Regions from separate parts of the Pseudomonas sp. CCC3.1 genome, predicted to be linked through region 3. Evidence: riboswitches for the same ligand, from Rfam matches in the RefSeq annotation. Region 3 holds a riboswitch; each other region holds the start of a gene.
The links. Region 3 has a riboswitch for cobalamin ahead of cobW (cobalamin biosynthesis protein CobW). Riboswitches for the same ligand answer to the same signal wherever they lie in the genome.
Positions count from the first base shown of each region.

Region 1: linked by a shared signal. The riboswitch ahead of RHM56_RS06420 (CbtB domain-containing protein) and the one ahead of cobW (cobalamin biosynthesis protein CobW) in region 3 are both predicted to bind cobalamin.
Region 2: linked by a shared signal. The riboswitch ahead of cobO (cob(I)yrinic acid a,c-diamide adenosyltransferase) and the one ahead of cobW (cobalamin biosynthesis protein CobW) in region 3 are both predicted to bind cobalamin.
Region 4: linked by a shared signal. The riboswitch ahead of RHM56_RS12410 (class I SAM-dependent methyltransferase) and the one ahead of cobW (cobalamin biosynthesis protein CobW) in region 3 are both predicted to bind cobalamin.

Region 1 covers NZ_CP133778.1:1,431,388-1,435,668, reverse strand. Annotated here, with positions in the region: gene fucP (L-fucose:H+ symporter permease) at 1-239, shown strand, start outside; gene RHM56_RS06425 (MFS transporter) at 277-1,593, shown strand; cobalamin riboswitch at 1,890-2,018, shown strand; gene RHM56_RS06420 (CbtB domain-containing protein) at 2,046-2,258, shown strand; gene RHM56_RS06415 (CbtA family protein) at 2,274-3,011, shown strand; gene RHM56_RS06410 (MFS transporter) at 3,091-4,281, opposite strand, start outside.
Region 2 covers NZ_CP133778.1:875,048-879,328, reverse strand. Annotated here, with positions in the region: gene cbiB (adenosylcobinamide-phosphate synthase CbiB) at 1-395, opposite strand, end outside; gene bluB (5,6-dimethylbenzimidazole synthase) at 392-1,042, opposite strand; gene RHM56_RS03980 (cobyrinate a,c-diamide synthase) at 1,039-2,352, opposite strand; gene cobO (cob(I)yrinic acid a,c-diamide adenosyltransferase) at 2,363-2,974, opposite strand; cobalamin riboswitch at 3,055-3,302, opposite strand; gene RHM56_RS03970 (hypothetical protein) at 4,002-4,184, opposite strand.
Region 3 covers NZ_CP133778.1:2,903,617-2,907,897, reverse strand. Annotated here, with positions in the region: gene efeB (iron uptake transporter deferrochelatase/peroxidase subunit) at 1-216, opposite strand, end outside; gene efeO (iron uptake system protein EfeO) at 234-1,427, opposite strand; gene efeU (iron uptake transporter permease EfeU) at 1,436-2,278, opposite strand; cobalamin riboswitch at 2,454-2,652, shown strand; gene cobW (cobalamin biosynthesis protein CobW) at 2,746-3,816, shown strand; gene cobN (cobaltochelatase subunit CobN) at 3,820-4,281, shown strand, end outside.
Region 4 covers NZ_CP133778.1:2,778,718-2,782,998, forward strand. Annotated here, with positions in the region: gene RHM56_RS12405 (FAD-dependent oxidoreductase) at 1-1,761, shown strand, start outside; cobalamin riboswitch at 1,981-2,184, shown strand; gene RHM56_RS12410 (class I SAM-dependent methyltransferase) at 2,294-3,070, shown strand; gene RHM56_RS12415 (TonB-dependent receptor) at 3,104-4,281, shown strand, end outside.

The DNA.
Region 1 (4,281 bases), 1.5 Mb from region 3:
TGTTCTTCTTTATGTCGATCATGTTCCCGACCCTGTTTGCCATGGGCGTGAAAAACCTCGGCGCGCATACCAAGCGCGGCAGCTCTTTCATGATCATGGCCATCGTCGGTGGCGCCCTGATGCCCTACGTGATGGGCATGGTAGCCGACCACTCCTCCACTGCCGTGGCCTACCTGTTGCCGATGGGCTGCTTTGTGATTGTCGCGGCCTATGCCCGCGCTGCCCTGAAAAATCGTTAATCGCTGTACTCCACAAAAAAAATAACGGGAGCCCCCTATGTCTAATCCTGTCTTGAAACAGGCCCTCAGCAAGATTCGCTGGCGCATCTTGCCCTTTGTCGCGTTGATGTTCGCGATGGCGATTATTGACCGCTCAAACATTGGCTTTGCCAAACATGCCTTTCAGGCCGACACCGGCCTGAGCAACGCTGCATTTGCCTTGGGCGCGGGTATTTTCTTTATCGGTTATGCCGTGTTTGAAGTACCCAGCAACCTGATGCTGCACAAAATTGGCGCCCGTATCTGGCTCAGCCGGATCATGGTCACCTGGGGACTGGTGTCAGCGGCGATGATGTTTGCCCACGACGAAACCAGCTTCTACATCCTGCGTTTTTTGCTCGGCGTGGCCGAAGCGGGCCTGTCGCCGGGCGTGGTGCTGTACCTGACCTACTGGTTCCCGCAGAACCAGCGCGGCTCGGCCTACGGCATTTACTACTTTGGGGTGCCGGTGTCGCTGATGGTCGGGGGCCCGGTGTCTGGCTGGCTGCTCGAAAGCGCACAATTTGGCCTGACCGGCTGGCAATGGATGTTCGTCACCGAAGGCCTCGCCGCGTCCATCATCGGCGTGTTCGCGTTCTTTTACCTGACCGACAAGCCGCGTGATGCCAAATGGCTGAGCACTGAAGAAAAAGCCGCCGTCGAACATGAATTGGAAAAAGAGCAACTGCTCAAAGCCGACAAAGGCCCGTCCTCGTGGCGCTCAGCACTGATCAACCCGCTGGTGCTGTACTTCACCCTCATCTACTTCACGATTCAGGTCAGCGTGTACGGCGTGCTGTTTTACCTGCCGACGCGGATTGCCGAACTGCTCGGCACCGGCATCGGCTTGAAGGTCGGCCTGCTCACCTCGATCCCGTGGATTGCCACCGTGATTGTGCTGTTTGCCGTCACCCGCTACGCCGATCGCAAAGGCCAGCAAACCCGTTTCGCCGCGCTGATGCTGGCATTGGCAGCCGTGGGCATGGTCGGCTCGACCTTAAGCGGCAGCCTGCCATTGGTGATCCTCGCGTTCTGTCTGGCGGCGGCTGGTTTTATCACGGTTCAACCGTTGTTCTGGACCTTGCCGACGCGCTTCTTGAGCGGCGCCGCGGCGGCCAGCGGGATCGCCGTGATCGGTGCACTGGGCAACCTGGGCGGTTTTCTGGCGCCAACAGTCAAAACCTGGGCCGAGGGATATTTCAGCAGCGCACACGCCGGGATGTACTTCTTGGCCGGTACGGCACTGATTGGCGCATTGATGCTGCTGCGCTCAACCAGCAGCGGGCATGAGCCTGAGCAAAAAGCCGGCGCTGCGCGGCCCCTAACCACTCCATAAACGCCGGCATCCTCAACGTGGGAGATTCTATGGTGTACAGCAAGCCGATTTCGTAGCAGTTGCCGAGCACCGCGAGGCTACGTCCGGCTGCGCAGCAGTCGTAAAATCAAGCACTGCGGGGTATCAGTTGTACCCTGCACTTAGGGTTTACGATCGCTTCGCCATCGGACGTAGCCTCGCGGTGCTCGGCAACTGCTACGAGATTTACGCGCGCCATAGAGCTTTGGGAGCTGCCGTCAGTGCCCGCCGATACACATCTGTCCAAGCATCAATTCCTCTGGGTATTCTCTGACCCTTGAGCGTACACTGCCAAAGTTATTTCGGTATGTTACGAAGGAAAGAAGTCGGTCGAATTCCGACGCGGTCGCGCCACTGTAGTCGGCACCTTGCCGAGAGCCAGATCTTCCTTTGCCTTTGCACTCTTGCCGGGACGCGAAATCCCAGAGGTCATCATGGCTTACAGCACTTCAACTCAAACTGACATTTCCATTCCTGCCATTCCCCTGCGCGATGTATTGCCGTGGGCGATTTTCGGCGGCCTGTTGCTGATGCTGGCGATTTATTTCGTCGGTGCTGAACAAGGCGCCACCGCCGTCTTCAAGGGTATGTACGTTCACGAATTCGTACACGACGGCCGCCACCTGCTGGGCTTTCCCTGCCACTGATCCGAGGACTTCTACATGACTGGTCGTTTACTCGTCAGGGGCATGCTTGTCGGTCTGATTGCCGGCCTGCTGGCTTTCAGCTTTGCCAAGGTGTTCGGCGAACCTGAGATTGATCGCGCTATCGCTTTCGAAGAAAGCATGGGCCACTCCCACTCACATGGTGAGGCCGAGGAAGAAGAACCCGAACTGGTAAGCCGCGAGGTGCAGAGCACGTTCGGCCTGCTGACCGGAGTGCTGGTGTACAGCGTGTCGCTGGGCGGCATTTTTGCCTTGGCGTTCGCATATTCGCTGGGCCGTGTCGGTAACGTCGGCCCGCGTGGCCTGGCCGCCTTGCTGGCCCTGGCCGCGTTTGTGGTGCTGTATCTGGTGCCGGGGCTGGTGTACCCCGCCAACCCTCCAGCTGTGGGCGACCCGGACACCATCGGCAAGCGCACGCAGTTGTTCTTCCTGATGCTGCTGGTGTCGCTGGCCGCCGCGATCATTGCCGTCAGTGCAGGCCGCACGTTCATTGCCCGCTCGGGCCTGTGGAATGGCGCGATCAAGGGCGTGGCGCTGTACCTGGTGATTGTCTCGATCGCGGGCTTTCTGTTCCCGACGTTCAATGAAGCACCGGACGGCTTCTCAGCCCTGCTGCTGTGGAAATTCCGCGTCGCCTCGCTGGGCATTCAAGCGGTGATGTGGACCGCTCTGGGCCTGATCTTCGGCGTCGTCGCCGAACGTTTGCTGCTGCCGAACAAGCCTTACAAAGCCTGACCCCTTGTAGGAACGAGCTTGCCTCGCGATCTTTTAAAAGATCAAAAGATCGCGAGCAAGCTCGCTCCTACAGGGTGATTCATGCCGTTGCAGGGGCTCCCTCAAGGTGTGAAACCGGCGCAGAGGGTTCTTTGAGCAGCGCAAAGTAGGCGAACGCCGAGCACAAGGCGACCACGGCACTGATCACAAACGCCGACGAGAACGAGCCGCTCTGTTGCACGCTGAACCCGGTGAGGATCGGCGCAATCGAGCCTGCCAAATAGCCGCCAAAGTTCTGGATCGAACCAAACGAAGCCACCCGCTCAGACGGCACGATGGTGTTGACGATCATCCACGCCGTGGCGCTGGAGATGTTGATGAAGAACATGGTCAGGCACAGCAGCACCACGCATGCCACAACGTTGGTGGTGAAGGCCACGATCAGGGTAAACAGCGCCCCGCCGAGCAAGCCCAAAATGACCATGAGTTTGCGGCTGGCCAGCACGCGCATGCCTCGCGCAACCAGTTTGTCGCAGCAGCGGCCCGCGACGATGGTCCCCAGCGCCCCGAACAAGTAGGCCAGCGAGACCACCCAGGCGGTGCGGTACAGGTCCAGGCCGTGTTCGCGTTCGAAGTAGCCCGGCAACCAGGTCAGGTTGAGCCAGATCATATAGATCACGCCCATAAAGCCGAGAAACGCGCCCCAGGTGTTGCGCTCTTTGAACAGTGACGTCCAGCGCAGTTTCGGCGCCTTTTTTTGTTGCACTTGCACCGGTTCTGCACGGCCAGTGGCGGCCATGTATTCGGCTTTGCTTTTGTAGAATTTGAACCAGCACACCGCCAGCAGCAAGCCGATGACGCCCGTCAGGATGAACATGCCGCGCCAGCCCAGGTGCACCATGAACAGCGTCAGCAACGGCGGCGCCAGGCACGGGCCAATGCAGGTCGATGACCACACCCAGCCCGTGGCCGTGCCCCGCTCTTGGGTGTCGAACCACTCGGACAAGGCTTTGGCCGCCGAGGGGAACACCGGCGCTTCGCCAATCCCCAGCAACACCCGCAGGCCGACCAGATGCCCGTAGCTGCTGAACAAGCCAAAGGCCCCTTGCGCGAGCGACCAGACCACCAAGGAGCCGCCCAGTGCCAGCTTGCTGCCGAGCTTGTCGATCAACGCGCCGAGGGGTAATTGCGAGAAGGCGTAAGCCACAGAAAAAGCTGAAAGCATGATGCCCATTTGCATCGGGCTGATGGCCAGGTCTTTCTGGATGGAGGTGTTGGCGATGGAGAGTGC
Region 2 (4,281 bases), 2.0 Mb from region 3:
ACTTCGGTCGAATCCAGTTCACTGGTTTGACGGCTGACCAAATACCCGACCCGCGTGCGGGCCTCGTCCAGATCATTGGCGCGCAACGCCTCGGCCACCGGCTGCACGTGCTCACCCAGGCTGCGCATGCCCAGCGCGCAGTACAACGCCAGAATCTCCACCAGCCAGCCGATATAAGGCAGCCACGACAACGCCGTGGCCACAAGGGTCAGTGGCAACACCGCCAGCACCCAGGCAGTCACGCCATGGCTGCGCCAGCCCCGCCCGCCTGAATTGAATCGCTGCTCGATGCGCTCAGCCATGCGGCCAAACGCAACCAGTGGATGCCAGCGTTTAGGCTCGCCGAGCAGCGCATCCAACGCCACACCGGCAACGCACAACAACGCCACACTCATGGCTTCACTCCCCAAAAATTCTCGTACACCAACTCACTCAGCGGACGTGCTTGCGCCCACCCTTCCAGCACCAGCATCGGCGCAGGATAAAACGCCTCGACCGGGCCCAGGCACAACACCGCAAGCGGCTTGGCACCGGCGGGCAAGCCCAGCAAATCTGCCAGCGCCTGCGGCTCGAACAATGACACCCAGCCCATTCCCAGACCTTCAACCCGCGCTGCCAGCCACAGGTTTTGGATGGCACAAGACAACGACGCCATGTCCATTTCCGGCAACGTACGACGGCCGAAAATGTGCTTTTCGCGATCATCCATCAACGCCGCCACCAGCACCTCGGCGCAATCGTTGATGCCCTCGACCTTGAGGGTCATGAATTCATCCGAACGCTCACCCAGCGCCTCGGCAGTGCGTACTCGCTCGTCTTCAACGACCGCTTGAATCTTGCCCCGCAGCTGGCGGTCGGTGATGCGGATAAACCGCCACGGCTGCATCAGGCCCACACTCGGCGCCTGATGCGCGGCTTCCAGCAAACGTGCCAGCAGCTCAGGAGCCACGTTGCCCCCGCTGAAGTGCCGCATGTCGCGGCGTTCAGCAATGGCCCGATACACCGCGGCCTTTTCTTCAGAACTAAATGCGTTGTCGCTCATGACACCTTCACGGCACACGGCGCGAACAACGCAGCCATGGCCTGGGGATTGGACGGAAAGTAAAAGTGCACGTAAGACGCTGTCATACGCCCTTCGCGATACACAGCCTCCGCACCGCGCCCGCCATTGGGGCTCAGGCCACGTGCGACAGGCTCAAGCTCGGTGCTGGTCAGCGAGTGGTGATAGGTATGTCCGCGCAGCAGGCCTTCCGGCATCTCGACTGCCTGCAACGCCAGGGCCGCCAAGCGTTTTTGCATGGTCGCCTCGCCTTTGAGCAAGCCGACCAACTCGGCGCGCTGCCCGTCGACGTCGGTCAAGGCATCCAGCAGATAGAGCATGCCGCCACATTCGGCCAGCAGCGGTTTACCCGCGTGATGGTGAGCTCGGATTGCCTCCAGCATCGAGGTGTTGCGCGACAGCTCAAGGTGATGCAGCTCCGGGTAGCCGCCCGGCAAATACAGACTGTCAGCGGCAGGCAGTTGCGTGTCGCGAATCGGCGAGAAAAACACCAGTTCGGCGCCCATTTCACGCAACAGCGCCAGACTCGCGCCATAGGTAAAGGCAAAGGCTTCATCGCGCGCCACGGCAATCCGCACCCCGGCCAGTAACGCCTCAACGGCGACAGGTTGTGGCGCGGCAAACTCCACCGCCGGTGGCAGCGCTACCTCACAGGTGCTGGCCAAGGCATTGGCCGCTGCATCGAGGCGTGCATCCAGGTCATTCAGTTCGCTGGCTTGCACCAGGCCCAAATGCCGGCTTGGCAGTTCAATCCCGGTCTCGCGGGACAACGCGCCGTACCAGCGCAAGCCTTCGGTCAGGCTGCCTTCGAGCAACTGCGCATGACGCACCGTGCCGACCCGGTTAGCCAGAACCCCGGCAAACGGCAGGTCTGGCTGATAACGCGCGAGCCCCAGGGCCAGCGCGCCGAAGGTCTGGGCCATGGCGGTGCCATCAATCACCCCCAACACCGGCACGCCGAAATGCCGCGCCAGATCAGCGCTGGACGGCGTGCCGTCGAACAGGCCCATCACGCCTTCGATCAGAATCAGGTCCGCTTCACCGGCCGCTTCCCACAGCAAGCGACGGCTTTCATCGGCGCCTACCATCCACAAGTCCACCTGATACACCGGCGCACCGCTGGCGCGCTCCAGGATCATGGGGTCGAGGAAATCCGGGCCACATTTAAATACCCGCACCTTGCGCCCTTGATTGCGATGCAATCGGGCCAAGGCGGCAGTAACGGTGGTCTTGCCCTGACCGGAAGCCGGCGCGGCGATCAGTACCGCCGGGCAATGACGCGACTCTCTCATGCTTCAACACTCACAATTCAATGCCTTTCTGGGCTTTGATCCCGGCCTGGAATGCATGCTTGATCACACCCATTTCAGTCACGGTATCGGCCAGATCAATCAGTTCAGGTTTAGCGCCACGCCCGGTGACAAGCACATGCTGCATCGGCGGACGGGCTTGCAGGTCACTCAGCACCTGCTCAAGGTCGAGGTAGCCGTGCTTGAGCGCAATGTTCAGCTCATCCAGCACCACCAGCCCAATGGACGGATCACGCAACATCTCGCGAGACACTTCCCACGCTGCTTCGGCGGCCGCAATGTCTCGCTGGCGGTCCTGAGTTTCCCAGGTAAAGCCCTCGCCCATCACGTGATAGCGCACTTGTTCAGGGAAGCGACGGAAAAAAATCTCTTCGCCGGTGCTGTTACGGCCCTTGATGAACTGCACCACGCCGCATTGCAGGCCGTGGCCCATGGCCCGGGCCAACATGCCAAAAGCCGAACTGCTTTTGCCTTTGCCATTGCCGGTCAACACCAGCAACAGGCCGCATTCGTTAGGGGCACTGGCAATGCGCTCGTCCATAACGGCTTTTTTGCGCAGCATGCGCGCCAGGTGACGTTCGTCGCGTTCGGGGGATTCATTCATGGCAGCTCTCCGTTGGGGCTGAATTAAGCAAACGGGAGGCGGGAGAATTCATTAAAAACGACACACCTTCGCCCGCCGCAAGGGTGCTGGATGGATCAGGCCGGTCTCCGGGCTCATGAGCGGGGCGCTTTTATACATAAAACGCCACCTGACCACGCGCCTTCCCGTGCATAAAACACAGTGGCATTGGGCGTGATGTTGACTCATTTACCGTTGCGGGGGCAGCGCCGGGATCAAAGCGGTTGTGTGGTTAAACACGCCCTCACCGGCTTCCCTGTTTCACTCGGCCAACCTTGGGTTGCAGAGCACCTGAAACAAGCCGCGAAGGTTAGAGGGTTGGGGGTGGAGCGTCAATTAAAGCCCGTCAGAACGGACGCAAGGCTAAGCCATTATTAAGGTATGGGTGAAGCCTGGCAGGTTTCGTGGCTGAGGTTGCCGTAGCTGCCGTGCCTGTGGACCTCAGGGCTTTGGCCCAGCAAGTTGCCCGCCGGATCGTGGATGACGTGTTCGGGGTGGCACCTCGGTCAGGCGGTCGAGCGGATCATAGGCGTAGCTTTTTTACCCTTTACGGCTGTCGCTGTTATTAGCCGGCGATGTTTGAGCAAGGAGCCCTGCTGTTACATGATTTGCGCCTGCTTTCGAAGCGGTGGCCTGTGAGCTGTTCTCTACTGAGGTTGTTGGCGTTGAGGGCTGGGCCTGTAATGCAGGTTAATCACCCTATAAAGGCGCGAACATTAGGCTCTGTACGAAATGTATCTACGCTCGGTTATGCGGCGTTGAAAACAGGCTCGGAATGCTCATTTACAGCCCGTAAACTCCGCTTCCTCGCCTGTTTTCGCCTTGCCTAACCTTCGCTCGAAAACATTTCGTACAGCCCCTAGAAACAATCATGAATCAATAACAAAAAAGGTCTGATTACTCGACCGAACTTAATTTTTTTAACCTCCGACAGTGAGGCCATAAAAATCTGCGAGTCGTTCAGACCCTCCTTGAATTACGCATCATTTATACGTTGTTAAATGTTAAATCACAGAATGCGCCCACCTCCTAAAGAGTCTATACAGCATGCATACTTGTCTTCTGTGATGGTGATGTCGCCAGGGGATTTTATATTGGCGACAGGGAGTTCAGTAGCATAGACCTGACCAACTGCAGCCAAGCCCCAGAACAGCAGCAACATAGCAAAGAAATTATTCTTAACAACAGTCATGATTATCCATCCTTCATATGTGTTGGTTTGCGATAGTTAGCGTTAATTAGTGCTGTTGACAATTAATGCTAACTGATTTTATTAAGGCTGTGACTTC
Region 3 (4,281 bases):
GGTTACGATGCCGTTCTGGTGTTGGCCGTGGAACGCGTGATGGTCCTGGGTCTTGTCGCTGCTGGGCGCCTGGGTGACTTGCGCGTTGGCGCTGGCCGCCATGGCCGGGCAACTCAGGGCGCTGCCAGCCAGTGCGGCACCTGCGACCCCCATACCGAGGAGCACGCGGCGGCGTTGCAGATTGAATTCGCTAGGGCTGTTGTCTGAATCGCTCATGTACGTCTCGTCTGCAATTACAGGCCGGAAAGGCCGAGGGCTGGATCGATTCCATCGAGTGCATCGGCCAGAGCCTTGGCCTTGTTACTGATTTCTTGACGCTGGGCCGCGCTCACCGTGTCGTACGTGAGGTAGCCTTTATCGGTTTTCAGGCCGCTGAGTACGGCTTCAAGCGCGGAGCTGGCGGTATCAATGTTGAGCAGAATGTCGGCATTGTTTTTGGCCAGTAACGGGCGCAGCAGATCGACCACCTTGCGCGTGGTTTGAAGGTTGGCGGCGAAACCGTTCAGGTCGATGTGGCTGTAACGCTCTTCTTCGCCGCTGGCGGCACGGGTGTCCGCCAGGTTGTGCAATGTGCGCGAAACAATATTGACCAACTGTTCAGGCGGCAGCGATTGCGCCAGCAGTTGTTGCTTGAGCAGTAACGCATTGGCTTGCAATTGCTCGGCAATCGGCGCCAGGCCTTGGGTGCTGTGTTGCTCAAACAGGCCGTATTCGAGGCGATGAAAACCACTGAAGCCTGGGTCTTGTTCGCGTTTTTCGAAGTAATCGGCGCGGGCGTTGATGGCGTTGTCCAGTTCAGCCAGGCGTTGTGCGGCCGGGGCCAGGCGCTGATAGGCCTCGCGTGCCGGTACATAAAGGGCCTGTGCCTGCTGCAAGTCGCCGCTGGCAATCGCTTGCGACAAGGCGTCAACAGCCTTGATCAGCGCGTTGCCCTGGCTGCTCAAGTACACCCGGAACTCTGACAAAGGGCCAATGAACGCCACCATGGATGGGCGCGCCTTGGCGTTGGCTTCCGATTCCGCGGTCGGTGTGACGTGCAGGGTGCCGCGCGGGTTGCTGAGCAGGCCGCAGGTAATGGCGTAATCACCGGGCGCGAGGTTGGCGTTGATCACCTGGCTGAGACCGGGAGCAATGTTCTCGCGCTCTTCGATCACTAGCACGCCGTCAAGGATTTCCCATTCGACGGCACGTTCCGAGGCGTTGACGATACGGAAACTGTTAAAGCCGGCGGGCACGGTCAGGGCGTTGGGTTCACAACTGTGAGGGTGAATCGTTACGGTGATTTCATTGCTGTGCACCTTGCGCTTGGCCGCAGCCAGTTGCGAGGCGTAGTAGAACAACCCGCCGGCCGCGATCATTACGATCACCGAGCCGGCCACAGCCCAGCGCAGCGCGCGTGGGGGTGTACCGCTTGCAGGGGTAGACATGCAGGACCTTATGAGTTCGTCACTGAAGAGGGTTGGATGGCTTTGGGCGGTGCCGGGGAGCGGAAGAACATCACCAACGTCACCACCAGATAAATCACATAGGCGCCGATCACACTGACAGTGGGTGCGTCTTGATAGCCGAACATCCCGGCCAGGATCGAACCCAGCGGGCCGTCCATCGGCAGCGTGGCGCTAATGTCGAAGACCACGTCTTGCAGGTGATTCCACAGCCCGGCTTCGTGCAGGGCTTGCACCGAATTGGCCAAAATGCCAGCGGCGACCACCAGAATGAACAGCCCGGTCCAGCGGAAAAACAGCCCCAGGTTCAGGCGCATGCTGCCGCTATAAATAGCAAAGCCCACGAAGATCGCCAGAATCAGCCCGAGCAGGGCGCCCAGAGGTGCGGCCGGACCTTCGCTTTGCTGGAACACCGCGAGCAGGAAAAACACGGTTTCCAGCCCTTCACGTGCCACTGCAAAAAACACCATGGCAATCAGCGCGGTGACTTGATGTTTGGAGCCGGCGAGGGCGTGGTCGAGAGAGGTGTGCAGAGAATGCTTGATCGAGCGGGCGACCTTGCGCATCCAGAACACCATGGAGCTGAGAATGCCAACGGCGATCAGGCCGACGATGCCTTCGAACAATTCCTGCTGTTTTTGCGGGAATTCGGCGCTCATCAGTTCCAGGCCACCGCCGACCAGCAGCGACAAGGCGGCGGCGAGGAAAACCCCAATCCAGACCGCAGGCATCCACTGCCCACGCCCGGTTTGCTTGAGGTAACTGGCAATGATGCCGACGATAAGCGCGGCTTCGATACCTTCGCGCAGCATGATCAGAAATGGAACCAGCATGGGCAGAACACCGCGTTACGAATTGATAGTGTCAATTTGTAACATATTGATACGTATTGCCAAACAAGAATCGATTTCATTGGCTGAACGGTGGCTGAACGAAGGGGTGGCATCGACTCTGCGGGCTTGGATGCCTCTAGTACAGCGCTAACATTGACCTGTTACAAAGCACTGCGTAGCCTTGCACGTTCGAGGTTCTTCGCAACGCGAAGCTAAGACGGGAACGCGGTATGCCGCGGCTGCCCCCGCAACTGTAAACGGTCATTTACCCTGCCACGCCACTGCTTGTAAGCGGGAAGGCGCAGGGAATGGGGCTGCCTAGGGCAGACCCCCAGCCGTAAGCCAGGAGACCTGCCTCGTGTCAGATTCTTAATTCAACCGGGCGGGGTGATCCGGTGGCGAATGTTTACCGCTCGTATGAGACGGTCGTCGTCCCGTTTGCCCGCCGCTTTGCCAAAGGGCATCCGATGAAAACACTGGCCAAAACCCCCGTCACTATCGTTACCGGCTTCCTCGGCTCGGGCAAAACCACCTTGCTGCGCCACATGCTGGACAACGCCCAAGGTCGCCGCATTGCGGTGATCGTCAACGAATTCGGCGAGTTGGGCATCGACGGCGAAATCCTCAAGCAATGCTCCATCGGCTGCACCGAAGAAGAAGCCAACGGCCGCGTCTACGAACTGGCCAACGGCTGTCTGTGCTGCACCGTTCAAGAAGAATTCTTCCCGGTGATGCGCGAACTGGTTGCCCGTCGTGGTGACATCGATCACATCCTGATTGAAACCTCGGGCCTGGCCTTGCCAAAGCCGCTGGTTCAAGCTTTTCAGTGGCCAGAAATCCGCAGCGCCTGCACCGTTGACGCCGTGATCACTGTGGTCGACAGCCCGGCAGTGGCGCGGGGCACCTTTGCCGCCTTCCCGGATCAGGTGGATGCCCAGCGCAAACTCGACCCGAACCTGGATCACGAGTCGCCACTGCACGAACTGTTTGCCGATCAATTGGCCAGCGCTGACTTGGTGATCCTCAACAAAGCGGACCTGATCAACCCTGAAGACCTGGCCAAAGTGCGTGCCGAAGTGGCTGAAGAGCTGCCACCGGCGGTGAAAATCATTGAGGCCAGCAGCGGTCGTCTGCCCCTGGACATTTTGCTGGGTCTGGGCGCCGGTTCCGAAGACCACATCGACAGCCGTCACAGCCACCACGACCATCACCACGATGGCGATGATGACCACGACGATCATGACCACGATGCTTTCGACTCCATCTCTATTGAGCTGCCACAAGCAGAGGAGCGTGTGCTGTTGGACGCCCTGACGCAATTGGTGGTCAAGCACGACATCCTGCGGGTTAAAGGTTTTGCGGCGATTCCTGGCAAGCCGATGCGTTTGTTGATTCAGGGCGTGGGCACGCGTTTTGACAAGCACTTCGACCGCGCCTGGGGCAGTGATGAGGCGCGCACCACCAAGCTGGTTCTGATTGGCCAGGACCTGGACGCCGCACTGCTTGAGTCCACCCTGCGTACAGCGTTGAGCGTTTAAACCATGCATTTGCTCAGGACCCAGCCCGGTGGCTTTGTATCGGACGACAACATTGCCGACTTAGGCCAAACCCCCGCCGAGCTGGTGATCCTGTGCAGCGGTGATTCAAGCCTGGCACTGCTCGCGGACGCCGCGCAGCAGTTGCCTGAAGATTATCCAAGCCTGCGTCTGGCAAACCCGATGCAGGTGCAAAACCATGGCTCGGTCGATCTGTACGTCGACCAGGTGCTGCAACACGCCAAAGTGATTCTGCTGTCCTTGCACGGCGGAATTGGTTATTGGCGCTACGGCATTGAGCGCCTGATGCAGTTGGCCGAGCGCGGCGTGACGCTGATTCTGGTGCCGGGCGATGACCGTCCTGACCCTGAGTTGAGTGCGCTGAGCACTGTACCCGCCGAACAGGGCGAGCGTCTTTGGCACTTTTTGCGTCAGGGCGGGCGGCATAATGCGCTGCAACTTTATCGC
Region 4 (4,281 bases), 120 kb from region 3:
GTGCCCTCGGTGCCGCCCGCGCTGCAAAACGACATGATGGCCGCCCTGACCCCCGAAGAACTGGCTAACTTCATCAGCTCGATGAGACGCCGGGCCGAAGGCTCGCCGATCCGGGTGATGGACAACGCCGACATTGCGCAAATGATCGACTGGTTCGCCTGCGCGGCTGACCGCGCCCAACGTGCGGGTTTCGATGGTGTGGAACTACATGCCGCACACGGCTACATCATCGCGGGCTTCCTGTCCGGTTATTACAACCAGCGCGACGACCACTACGGCGGCTCACTGGAAAACCGCGCCCGACTGTTGCTGGAAATCATTGCCGCCGTTCGGGCCAAAGTGGGTCGTGAGTTCGGCGTATGGCTGCGTCTGGATGCTGAAGAACTGCACACCCCCGGCGGCATCAATCTGCAAGACGCCATCGCCGTAGCGCGCATGGCTGAAGCAGCCGGTGTGGACGCTGTCAGCGTGTCCGCCACGGCGCGCATCACCAGTGGCGTGGTATTTACCGAAGCCCCCCTGGTGCATAAACCCGATGGTTTTCTGGAGTGGACGGCGGCCTTTAAACGCAGCGTAAACGTACCGGTGATTGCTGTCGGGCGCATTGAACCTGAGACCGGTGAAGCCGCCTTGAAGCGAGGTGACTGCGACTACATTGCCATGGCGCGCAAGCTGCTGGCTGACCCTGAGCTGCCAAACAAACTGCTCGCCAATCAGGAAAACACTGTTCGTCCGTGCATTTACTGCTATGTGTGCGTGAGCCAGATCTTTGTTAACGAGCGGGTCAAGTGTGCGGTCAACCCCATGACCGGGCATGAGTTTGAATACGTCATCAGCCCGGCCGCTGCCCCCAAACACATCGCGGTGATCGGTGCCGGGCCTGCGGGCATGGAAGCCGCACGTGTAGCGGCCTTGCGCGGGCATCGTGTGACCTTGCTGGAGCGCAGTGACCGATTGGGAGGCACGTTGTTTTTTGCTGGCCTGGCCTACGCCGAAAACGCCCGATTGCTGGAAAACCTGCGGGTGCAAGTGCAGCAGTCAGCCATCGACATTCGCCTGAATACCGAAGCCAGCCCGGCGTTGCTGCGCGATCTGGGAGCCGATCAAGTGCTGGTCGCGGTTGGTGCGCAACGTGCGGCTCCGGCGATCCCCGGTGCCGATCAGGACCACGTGTGGAGCGGCGATGAACTGCGGCGCTTGATGACCGGTGATCGCGCTGACGAAATTGCCAAGCGCAAATTGTCCTTTACCCAACGCACCCTGATGAAAGCCGGGAGCCTGGCGGGCATCACCGACAGCAGTGAGGCCATGCAAAAGTTGTCACGGGTGTGGATGCCGCTGGGCAAGCGCGTGACCATCATCGGTGGCGGTCTGGTGGGTCTGGAATTGGCAGAGTTTCTGATCGCTCGCGGGCGTCAGGTCTGTGTGCTTGAAAGTGGCACACATTTAGGCCGCGAGCTGGCCATCGTCCGGCGTTGGCGCGTGCTGCATGAAATCCGCGTGCACGGGGGCGAGTTGATTACCGGAGCAAGCGTGACAGCCATTGAGGGCAATCGGGTGCGCTACCAACTGGCTGACGGGACACTGGGCGACAGCCTGGCTGACTCGGTGGTATTGGCCATTGGCGCGCAACCGGATACCGCGCTGCTGGATGAACTGACAGCGGCGGGCTTGTCAGCCAGCAGCATTGGCGACTGCCACAGCATCGGTTACATCGAAGGCGCGCTCAGCGCTGGGCACAAGGCCGGGCGCGAAGCCTGATAAAAAGCCCCTTCTAACCCCAAATGCTGTTCACTTAAGAGATGCGCACGACTAACTGTAGGAGCGAGCTTGTCTCGCGAGCTTTTAAAAAGATCAAAAGATCGCGATACAAGCTCGCTCCTACAGGGGCCGCTTTCACTTATGTGAACAACATTGCCCTCTTAACCCAAATGTGAAAAATTTTACACGTAAGGTTGACGCATCTGACGACGAATGGTCAGATGCGCCCCTGTTTCAGGTGTCCTCAGCCATCGCGCTGGGGGTGAAACGGGAAGCCGGTACGTCCTTTCGGGCCAATCCGGCGCTGCCCCCGCAACGGTATGCGAGCGAAACACTCATATAGCCACTGTGCTTCGGCATGGGAAGGCGAGTGTTTCATGACCCTCGTGAGCCCGGAGACCGGCCTGATCCAACATATGGCACTCCGCGGTGGGCGGATGCAGGCCTTGGCGTGCGCAAAATCCCCCCTGCCCGTCATTTTTCTGCGTTAGCTCCCGTGGGTGTCCGATCAGGCTCAACCCGACGGCTCCCCATGACACCTCCAACGCAGCAGCTTTCATGTGCACCTTTTGTCTGGCCGGACCGCGAGGCTGCGTTTTATGCCGAGCATTTGGCCGCCTCCAATTATGTTGAACGCGTTGGCGGGCGCCTGCTGGAGCTGTTAGGCCCGCAACAGCAACTGCTGGATATTGGCGCCGGTTCGGGAATTCTCGGCCGCCATTTACTGGCACCCGGTGGCCAATGGACGGTGGTTGAGCCCAACGCCTTCATGCGCGGCAGTATCCAGCGACTGGCTGCGCAAACACCGCGTGTCGGGCTGAGCCTGCACGATGGTCTCTGGCAAGAGCTTGGCGCCTTGGCGCTCGCACCTGCCGCTACTGTGCTGTGCGCCAACATTCCGGTTGACGATGGCCAGGCTCAAGCATTTCTTCAGCAGGTACGCCCGCTGGCGACGCAAACGCTGATCTGGAACCTGCCTGCTCAGGAAGGTCCACGCACCTATTGCCTGTCCGGTTTCTTGCCGCCGCAACTGCACCGCAGTGACATGACCCCCGGCTACCAACTGACCTTGGCCGAACTTGCGGACCGCTGGCAACCCGACCAGATTCACTTCACCGATTGGGCATTCAGCACGCTGTTTGCCTCACCGGAGGCCGCATTGATGCACTTTATGGAAAAACTCGGCGCCCTGGATGGCGCGGCACAGGGGCTGCTTGAACGCCACTTGCAGGATCATCTGCAAAAGGTGCCGGGAGGCTGGCTTGCCAGTGCCCCGAAACGCGCCGCCAGCCTGATCTGGCAGTCGTAAACAATGCCTATAAAAATGCCTTCGGACGTCTCCATGCCCAACCTGCGCAACCTTCCCCTGTCCAGTTCCTTGTGCGCCCTGCCGTTGTGGTTGGGCAGCAGCCTGGTGGCTTTCGCCGCTGAAAACCCGTCGATCCTGCACATGGATTCAACCCTGGTCAGCGCTCCGCGCGCCGGTGAGTCGCTCAAAGATGTGACCAGCACCGTGCAGGTCATCGACAGTGATCAGATCGAACGTTCATCAGCGCGCAACCTGACCGATTTGCTGGCCGAGAACGCCGTGGGTTTTTTCAGTGAATGGACCCCGGGCCAGACCTCGATCAACATCCGTGGCGGCAATACCGATGGTCAGGGCCGCGATTACCGCAGCCAGGTCACGGTGCTGGTGAACGGGCGTCGTGCCGGGACAGCGAATATTTCCAAGCTGTCACCGGCGCAGGTGGCGCGCATTGAAGTGATCCGTGGCCCAGCGTCGGTGATCTATGGCAGCCAGGCCATCGGCGGGGTGATCAATATCATCACCCGCAATGGCCGTAACACCGAGGGCGGTGGCGCCACCTTGCAAGGCGGTTCGTGGGGTTTGGCTCAGGGGAGCGTTTACCAGAGCGGCACATCCGGACCGTTGGATTACTACTTCGGCCTGGATGACGGCCGTCGCAGTGACTATCACAGCGCGAGCGGCACGCAAAAAAACACCTCGTGGAAACGCCGGGGCGGTCTGTTGGCCTTGGACTACGAGCTGTCCGATGATCAGCGGGTCGACTTGACCGTGCGTTCTGACGGCATCTACGACGCCGGTTTCCGGGGTTCACAGTGGGACTACAACAACTACGACAATCGCTATAACCAGTCCGTGGAAGCCAACTGGACTGCCAAGCCCACAGAGTGGCTGAACTGGTCTTCGCAGGTGTATGCCTTTCGCGATGTCGATGATTTGCACTGGGGTTCGGAAGTCCAGGGGAATGGCAGCCCGGGCTTCAGCAAGGACCATATCGAACGGCGCCTTGAAGCGTATGGCCTGAAAGTGACGCCGCAGTTTCTGCTGACCCCAAGCACTGACCTGCTGGTCGGCGTGGACCTGGAAAAAAGCAAACTGCGCAACGACCGTTTCCGTGTTGCCGTGAATGGTTCGACCAGCAGCCAGGCCGCACCTTACGACATCAACTCCGATGACCTCAGCGCGGCGCTGTACGCCGAAGTGATCCAGCGCTT